2 regions of the Caballeronia sp. GAWG1-1 genome follow, and region 2 is predicted to be linked to the other one. Evidence: riboswitches for the same ligand, from Rfam matches in the RefSeq annotation. Region 2 holds a riboswitch; the other holds the start of a gene.
The links. A riboswitch is a leader RNA that binds a small molecule or an ion and turns the genes downstream of it on or off. The one in region 2 is predicted to bind cobalamin.

Region 1 (4,440 bases), on a different contig from region 2:
ATCTTCAAGACCGGGCCGGATTTTCTCGATCCGATGATTCTCGAGCGGGCATGCGGGTCGCCCGTTTATTCGCTGCATCTTTGGATGGTCGGACTGGAAGCGTGCCGCGCGATGCTTTCCTCGGCCGCCAAGGAAGCCGACCTTATTTTGATCGAAGGCGTAATGGGCCTCTTCGATGGCACGCCGAGCAGCGCCGATCTCGCCGCTGCGTTCAATGTGCCCGTGCTTGCGGTAATCGGCGCGCATGGCATGGCGCAAACCTTCGGCGCGCTTGCGTTGGGACTTGCGCGTTATCGGCCTGATGTGCCGTTTCATGGCGTGCTTGCAAATCGCGTGGCGTCTGCGCGCCATGCACAGATGCTGGCCGAAGCCATCCCCGAAGGGCTGCGCTATTGCGGTCATTTTTCGAACGCGGACGATATCGCGCTACCCGAACGTCACCTTGGCCTCACTCAAGCGCGGGAAGTGGCGGACCTGGATGCGCGTCTCGACCGCGCCGCCGATGCCATTGCCGCGACCACGCTTGCCGATTTGCCGCCGCTCGTTCGCTTCGACGACGACATCACGCCAAGTGAACCGCCGCGTCTTCTCGACGGATTGCACATTGCGATCGCGCGGGACGCCGCGTTTTCATTTATTTATCCCGCGAATGTCGATTTGCTAAAGGCATCGGGCGCAAGCGTCAGCTATTTTTCCCCGCTAGCGGATGAGCCCGTACCCGCTCATGTCGATGCGCTCTACTTGCCCGGCGGCTATCCCGAGCTTCATGCCGCGACGCTTGCTTCCAATGCGTGCACGCGCGCTTCGATAGAAGAACATATCGCGCGCAATCGCGCGGTAGTCGCGGAATGCGGCGGTATGCTCTACCTGCTCGACGCACTGACGGATGTCGAAGGCAATCGTCATTCAATGCTAAGCGCCCTTCCCGGCGACGCCACCATGCAACGCCGTCTTTCGCGGCTGGCGATGCAACGAGTCGACACCGCCCACGGTCCGCTCACCGGCCACACCTTTCACTATTCGACGCTCAAGACATCGATGCAGCCTTTCACGACAGCCACGCACGCAACGACCGGTGCGCAGGGCGAAGCGCTTTATCGTCATGGCGCGATAACGGCCACTTACATGCACGCTTACTGGCCATCGAATCCTGCGGCAATGGCTGCGCTCTTTCGCGGCGAAGCGCTATGACGACATCGACCGAAATCGGGCCACGCGATCTCGCCGAGACGATCGAACGCGCCAGCGCGCAGGAACCAATCGGCTCGCCGTGCACCGGCGTGTGCAAGCTCGATGCATCGAGCGGCCTGTGCGCGGGATGCTTTAGAAGCCGCGAGGAAATTAAGTTCTTTAGAACGATGGACGAGCACGCGAAGCTCGCGTTGTTCGACCAGCTGCTTGAGCGGCGCGCGGCCTCGCAATGAACGAAGGCCCGCGCTCGTGCTCAAGCGACGCGGGCCTTTTGATACCCATCGAGCATTCTAATCAGGCAGCGGCCATGCGACGCGCTGCCGGACGCTCGAGTTCACGTGACGCAAGCGCGCCGAAGAGCAGTCCAAGCGTTGCCCAGATCAATGCTTGAATACCGACGGCAGTCAGCCTGAAATTCCACAACAACGACGCGGAAAAGTCGGCGGGTACTTCGTCGACAGAAGGCAGCGCCACTTGCGCGATAACCATCAGGACGACGTAACCAGCCGCCGCAATAAGCGCCGCGTTCCAGTTGCCGCGACGCGCCTGCAAGCGTCGCTGCGCATAGACCGCGAACACCGCGCCGACGATTGATATCGCCACCATGCCGAAGAAAAGCGCCGTACGCGGACCAATGGTTTCGGCATTGCCCACGGCGGGCGGGTTTGGCGGATATTTGATGAACGGCACGAGCGCAACGCTAACGAAACCAATGAGCGCAAGCAAAACCGAGGTTCCGCGCGCATGCAACGAGCCAAGCCGCCCATAAGCCAAGGCAAAGATCAGCGAGAAAATACCGCCTAAAGCCGTGCCGAACACCACCACGCCCGTTAGTAAGCCCAAACCCGCTTGCGTGTCCCGGCTAACGAGTTCTTCATCATCACCATGACTATGCGATTGCGCTGCCGCCGCTTCATCGTGATGATCGTGTGCGGGCGCTTGTGCATGCTCGTGCTGTTCTTCGAACGCGATAGCCCGAGCAACTGAAGGTTCGCCGAAGCCGCGCGCAAAGCCAAAGCCGATCAGGCCCGCGACGAGTCCCGCGACCATGCCGCGTATAAGCAAGTTGCGAATCATGCTCCGTCCTCAGTGGCACGGAAAGCCGAGCAAGTGTCGGCCATCGTGAACGAATTCGTGGACGTACATGCCCGAGATAATGGACGTTGCACCTTGCTCGGCGCCGACGAAATAAATCGCGATCAGCAGAACGAGGCCGATAAAAACGGCCCAAGGAAGGACCTCACGCACCGGAATGGGGACCGGCGCATCGTTAGCGGGCGTTGCAATGCCAGCGGAAAAAGCCGGCGCGTTGGACATATTCATTGAAATTTCTCCAGGGAAAAGCGCGTCCCGATAGACGAAGAGCATGCAGCGGGGTCTGACTCGCGGCATCGCGCTCTTAGCGCGAACCGCATACAGTGGCGCGACCGTGCCGGGCTTCCACCGGCTTCCTCGCACTGCAAGCTTGCCATTCTATGATGATTGCCGGCAAAGTAAAACGACCATGAGCTAAAGGCTATGCAATCGACATTGATTTTGCTGTGCCACGCCGCCACGCATGCCATGAAAGGTGGGCGTTTTCCGCAAGGCGACGAGCCTGTCGAACAGGCTGAATGCACGTTCGACCTCCCGGGCGAGCCAAGCCGCGTCACATCCAGCCCAGCCCGCGCTGCTTGCGAAACAGCGGCCTGGCTCACGACAGATTTCTCGATCGATGCCGCATTCGACGACATCGACTATGGAGAATGGCGCGGTCGTTCCATTCGCGAGATTAGTGAGCGCGAGCCTCAAGACGTTGCGGCATGGCTTTCCGATCCCCATGCAAGGCCGCATGGCGGCGAGAGCGTGGCAATGCTGTCAAAGCGCGTTGAGAAAGCGCTCGAGGGGCTTGCTTCGAATACAGAGCACGAATGCTGCATAGTCGTAACGCACGCCATCGTCATGAAGGCGGCGCTCTGTATCGTGCGCGACGAACCGTTGTCGTCGATACTCAAGATGGATCTCGCGCCGCTATCGTCCGTCTTGCTCAAGTTCGCGGAAGGCAAATGGACAAACGTGCCCTCCTGAACTTAGATGGCCGCCCGGTGCTCAAAGCAAGCAGCGACTGGTTAGCTCAAAGGAGACAGCAATGGCGCACTATGTGGATGGTTTCGTCGTACCAGTGCCGATCGACAAGGTCGACGCGTATCGCAGCATGGCCGATGCAGCGGGCAAAATATGGCTGGAATATGGCGCGCTGCAGTTTGTCGAATGTATTGCCGACGATGTTAAGCCAGGCGAGCTCACCTCGTTCCCTCGAAGCGTACAGCTCAAGGAAGGCGAAACGGTGGTCTTCTCGTGGATCGTCTATGAATCGCGCGAACAACGTGACGCCGTCAACGCCAAAGTAATGGAAGACTCGCGCCTTAAGAGCATGATGGAAAACGGCGAACCGCCGTTCGATCCCAAACGCATGTTCTTCGGCGGCTTCAGGACGCTGGTCGAACTGTCAAAGGCCTGATTATTTTTTGAATGCCTAAAACCAAGGAGCCATATCGACATGTACATTGCCATGAACCGCTTCAAGATCGTTCCAGGCGCGGAAGCCGATTTCGAACATCTCTGGACAAGCCGCGACACGCACCTCAAGGAAGTGCCGGGCTTCGTGGAGTTCCATCTGCTAAAGGGACCGACGCGGGATGACCATGTCCTCTATTCGAGTCACACGATCTGGACAAACCATGCTGCGTTCGAACAGTGGACTCAGTCGGATGCATTTCGCGCCGCGCATCGCAATGCAGGCGGAGAAACCAGGCAGCTTTACTTGGGCCACCCGGAATTCGAAGGCTTCGAAGTGATTCAGACGGTTAAATAGGGGCCGCTCTCTTACAAGACCGTGAACGAATTGCGTCGCTCGCTAAGGCCTTCCTAAGCCTTAGCGCCACGCGCCATTCGCTGCAATGTCGATGAATCGATGGCTCCGGCACAAATGCGCACGGCCTCCTTAAGCGTACGTGGACGTCCCTCGCCAAACTGCGATTCAAGCATGGCGACGGCGCGTAAGCGTTCGTCATTGCCCAGCTTCTCGCCAGTCGCAAGCTCCAGCACCGAGATAAAGTAAGCAGCCGGCGGCGCCGCGTTAGGCTGTGCGGACGCACCGCCTGATCCATCATTTCCGTCGTCGCGCGCGGGAAAACCGGGCGTCCATCTGGTGTCGTATCGACTATTCATGGGTCTGTTCATTTGGGTGCCAAGGCGCTTGCGCCAGCT
Region 2 (4,440 bases):
CTTGCAGCAGCGCGCCGGAAAGCGCGAGCAAGGCGCCCGAAGCGAAACCCGCAAGCGCGCGCGGCAAACGCAAGGTGAGCACGATGTCATCGGCGATATCGGGCGCGGCCGCATGCGCGTGCAGCAACGCCGCGATGGCGCGCGGCAAGGGCAACGCGACGCTGCCGAGCGCGAGCGACGCCATGAACACAAGCAACGCGGCAAGCCCGAGCGCAGCCCAGATGCCTAACGCGCGTTTCGCGTTCATCGCGCGGCGCAGGTCAACGGTGTCGCTCACGACGGGCGCCAGCCGAGCGTGACATAAGCGCCGCGCCTCGGCGTGTTGTACGAATAAGCCAGTTCATAGTTCCGGTCGAAGAGGTTGTCGACACGCGCGCTCACGTACCACGACTTCGTGATGTCATAGCGCGCCGACAGATTCACGACGCCATAGCCCGCGAGCGTCGAATCGTAATCGCTGCGCGCACCGCTCACGATCCACTCGCCACCCACGCGCCAGCTTCCTATCGAGCGATGCGCGCTGAAACTCGCGAAACGCCGCGCACGGCGCGTCAGGTCCTGATTGCCGGTTTCATCGACGGGATTCTGGAACGTCACGCCCGCGCGCAAATCAGTGGCGCCGACATGCCCTGCCCACGATCCCTCGACGCCCTGCACCTTCGCGCGTCCGACGTTCTGCGCGATATAGAAGCCGCTGCCGTCCGATACGTAATCGATCAGATTCGAATAGCGCGTCTGAAACGCCGTCACGCGCAGCACGCCCACTTGGTCCGATGCGTACTGCAGCGCCGCTTCCACCGAATGACTGCGCTCGGGCTGAATGGACGGATTGCCGCTGAACGGATAGTAGAGATCGTCGAAGCTCGGCGCGCGGAACGACGCCGCGTAACTCGCGCTCGCGCGCCAGTGCGTGTCGATGTTGTACGCGTAGCCCAGATAGTAGCTGTTCGCGCCGCCGAAATCGGAATACTGGTCGTGGCGCAGATTGGCCTGCACTTCGCTCGAACCGAAGCGTCCCACATAGCCCGCGTACACCGAATTCACGTGACGATCCGGCGCGCTGAACTGATCCGAATCGAGCGTCTGGTCGAGATGCTCGTAACCGAACAGGAGCTTGTGCGCCTCCGTCAGGCGAAAGTCGTTCTGCCACAGATACTGGCGATCCTCGGAATTGAAGCGGCTCGTATAGATGCCGTTCTGCTCGATGTTCGCGCGGTCCTGTCCCTGCGCGACCGTGAAATGCGTGGTCCACTGGTCCGTGATACGGCCGTTCGCAAACACCGATGTCGACCGCACGCGACTGTGCGAATCGTTGAGATCGCCGGGCAAGCCGTAGGCATCGTCGAAACTGTCGATGCCGTTCGACTGATAGAAGCGCACGCCCACGTCCCATTTGTCGCCGAACTTGTGGCGCAGCGTGGCCACGACGCTTTCGTTCAGATAACCGTTCGCGTTCGGATTGGCGTTGGGCGCGAGCGCGGGATCGATCGACGAGAAACCATCGGTCTTCTCGCGCGATACGTTGAAGCTGAAGGTCGTGCGGCCTTCGCTATCGAGCGCGCCGGAAACGCCCGCCGCTTGCCGCTGCGTGTGATAGCTGCCGTATTCCGTCTCGAAGTAGAAGCGCGGCGGATGCGCCTCGCCGTCTTTCGTGAAGATCTGCACGACGCCGCCGATCGCGCCCGAGCCGTACAGCGCCGACACGTTGCCGTTCACGACTTCGATGCGGTCGATCTGATCCGGCATGATCTGCGCAAGCTGCGCCGAGCCGAGCGATGCGGACTCCACACGCACGCCGTCGATTAAAACGAGCGATTGCGTCGAGGACGCGCCGCGTATGAACGCGCTTGCATTCGCTCCCGGGCCGCCATTGCGCGTCACCTGCACGCCGGGCGCAAGACCGATGACGCCGAGCGCGTCGTAGGCATTGCTATCGGCGATATCCTGGGCGTCGAAGAGCGAAGTCTGCGCGATCGTATCGGCGAGAGGTTGCGCGGTGCGCGTCGCGGTCACGACGACGGGTGCGAGCGGCGGTTGCGAGGCTTCGTCCGCGAGCGCTTCATGAGCGAGCAGCCATGTGTTGAGGGCGACGAGCGCGGCGCGTTCGATCGTTTTGCGTCTGCCCGCGTGTCGGGCAAGTGGCGATACCATGCGTGAAATGTTCCCATGCGTAGGCTGGCGCGACCTCGCTCCCCGCAAGGCCAATGCGCGACGAGCGCGCTCGAATGCGAACAGACGAACGCGCTGAACAGTTGGCCGGTATCCGGGCTGGCGACACACCGTCCCGCCTTCCCACGCATGAAGCGCAGTGGCATCGACACGTTCTTCGCCTTGCCTGCGTCGAGCGGCGGATTCTTGCGAATCAGACAGACTCGCAAGCAAACTCACACGACGGCGCGGCGAAAAACGCGCAAGGGACGACTTGCAACTTGCGTTGCGGTCGCTTACCGTTGCGGGGGCAGCACAGGTTGGCGTGGCCTTGGCGGCGCCGCTTCCTGTTTCCCGTTTGACTGCGCCCGCAAAAGAATGCGGACGCGAGCACCAAAAGTGCGGCAAGTGTAGGAGCGCGATTCAGGACCGTCAAGAAACGACCCTGGCCGATCATCGCAAGACACACGGCTCACGACGAACCCAACTAGAACCCGCCGTCGCATCGCATCGGCAGCGCCCGCGCTTTCCACACACGAATGCATCGCGATGCACGCATGATCGCGTGCTGTTACGTCTCGAAACGAGACAATTATCGGAAGCTCCGTTGAACCGCGCTAGAATGCGAGGTCTTTAGAGGACGCAGCACATGCTCAACGAACTCGAATCACTGTCAGGAAATATCGGCCGGCTGATCCAGATCAGCGAGCGGCACAATCAGGCGCGTCTCGCGCTTGAAGCACAAATCGAACAACTGCGTAGCGACTACGCGAACGTGCAGGCAGAGCTCGTGCAAATGCGCGAGGAGCGCGACACGCTGCAAGCCGAACGCGATTCCCTCTCGGCCAAGATCGACGACGCGCAGGTCCGCCTGAACGCGATTCTCGAAAAGTTGCCGCGCGGCAAGTCCGCGAATCATGCCGAGACGGAAAATCAGCTCGATCTCCTCGATGCCCGTTCTCACGATGTGCAAGCCGCGCACGAGCATGCGCACGCGGGAGAGCACAGTGAGCATCATCACGGAGAGAAGGCATGACGACCACGCAGATCGAAGTATCCATTCTCGGCCAGCAATATCGCCTCGCCTGTTCGCCGGAAACCGAAGGCGCGCTGCGTGAAGCGGTGGCACGCGTCGACGCCGAGATGAACAAGGTGCGCAATGCAAGCAACGTGCGCGGGCAAGACCGCATTGCGGTGATGGCCGCGCTTTCACTCGCTTCCGAATTGCTGAGGCTGCAAGAAAGCGTGCGTCATGGCGAGGCCTTCCCCGCCGAGGAAATTCGCCGCACGATGCACTCCATGAACGAACAGCTTGGTGCTGTCATCGCGCAGTATGAAGTGCAGTGACCGAAGTGCCGCGACGCCGCTCCTTGGCGAACGCTAATCGGTCGCGCGATGTCAATCGAAAAAAGAAACTGCGCAATTGGTGTCGAGAGGCTGCATTAGACATTCGATTGGTGTAGAGTGACTACTCCCTGCCTGGTTCGCCAAGGTCATATATTCCTTGAACCAATGCTACATTGGCACGGTTGTGGAAACTTGCAGCACGGGCGCGCGCGTCACTCTGTCTGATGTACCCGAAGTGTTGCTTACTGCGACCAATCTTGAACCCAGGTTCAGGATGCCGGCCTAGCGGCCGAGGTGGGGACCCTACTCCAGCGGCATCGGTTCATACCGATGCCGTTTGCTTTTGTCGAGCCCGTTTCAAAACCCCGTTGCCGAATCCATCATGCGCTACTGGCTGATGAAGTCCGAACCGGACGAAGCGAGCATCGATCATCTCGCGCACGCGCCGAAGAAAACCCTCCCGTGGACGGGCGTGCGCAACTATCAGGCGCGCAACTTCATGCGCGACCAGATGCAAGTCGGCGACGGCGTGCTCTTCTATCATTCGAGTTGCCCGGAGCCGGGCATTGCGGGCATCGCCAAAGTCTGTTCTACGGCCTATCCCGATCCCACTCAGTTCGACGCCAAAAGCCCGTACTTCGACGCCAAGTCCACGCAGGAGACGCCGCGCTGGATGCTCGTCGATGTGCGCTTCGTCAAGAAGACGCCGTTGATTCCGCTCGCGACATTGCGCGAACACGCGGAACTCGCCGACATGCAAGTGCTGGCGCGCGGTAATCGGCTGTCGATCACGCCCGTGACCGAGGCGCAGTGGCGCTTCATAACCGAGCGTCTGGTCTAGGGCGCGCGAATCGTTCAAGGGAACTAAGGGAACGAACGAAGCGCCTAAGTGCGGTCGCGAATCACGCGATGCTCTTGCACTCGGAGTCCTTAGATGATCGACAA

Region 1: another riboswitch for cobalamin. It lies ahead of NCT03_RS19095 (CbtB domain-containing protein); the one in region 2 lies ahead of NCT03_RS03185 (TonB-dependent receptor domain-containing protein).

What each region holds. Positions count from the first base shown of each region.
Region 1 covers NZ_JALQDB010000029.1:228,035-232,474, forward strand. Annotated here, with positions in the region: gene NCT03_RS19080 (cobyrinic acid a,c-diamide synthase CobB) at 1-1,191, shown strand, start outside; gene NCT03_RS19085 (DUF1289 domain-containing protein) at 1,188-1,424, shown strand; gene NCT03_RS19090 (CbtA family protein) at 1,486-2,268, opposite strand; gene NCT03_RS19095 (CbtB domain-containing protein) at 2,278-2,508, opposite strand; cobalamin riboswitch at 2,545-2,668, opposite strand; gene NCT03_RS19100 (histidine phosphatase family protein) at 2,710-3,258, shown strand; gene NCT03_RS19105 (DUF1428 domain-containing protein) at 3,320-3,691, shown strand; gene hmuQ (heme-degrading protein HmuQ) at 3,731-4,045, shown strand; gene NCT03_RS19115 (hypothetical protein) at 4,099-4,440, opposite strand, start outside.
Region 2 covers NZ_JALQDB010000006.1:111,228-115,667, reverse strand. Annotated here, with positions in the region: gene NCT03_RS03190 (FecCD family ABC transporter permease) at 1-247, opposite strand, end outside; gene NCT03_RS03185 (TonB-dependent receptor domain-containing protein) at 274-2,151, opposite strand; cobalamin riboswitch at 2,238-2,561, opposite strand; gene NCT03_RS03180 (ATPase) at 2,798-3,184, shown strand; gene NCT03_RS03175 (cell division protein ZapA) at 3,181-3,495, shown strand; RNA gene ssrS (6S RNA) at 3,618-3,800, shown strand; gene NCT03_RS03165 (EVE domain-containing protein) at 3,878-4,336, shown strand; gene NCT03_RS03160 (SIMPL domain-containing protein) at 4,430-4,440, shown strand, end outside.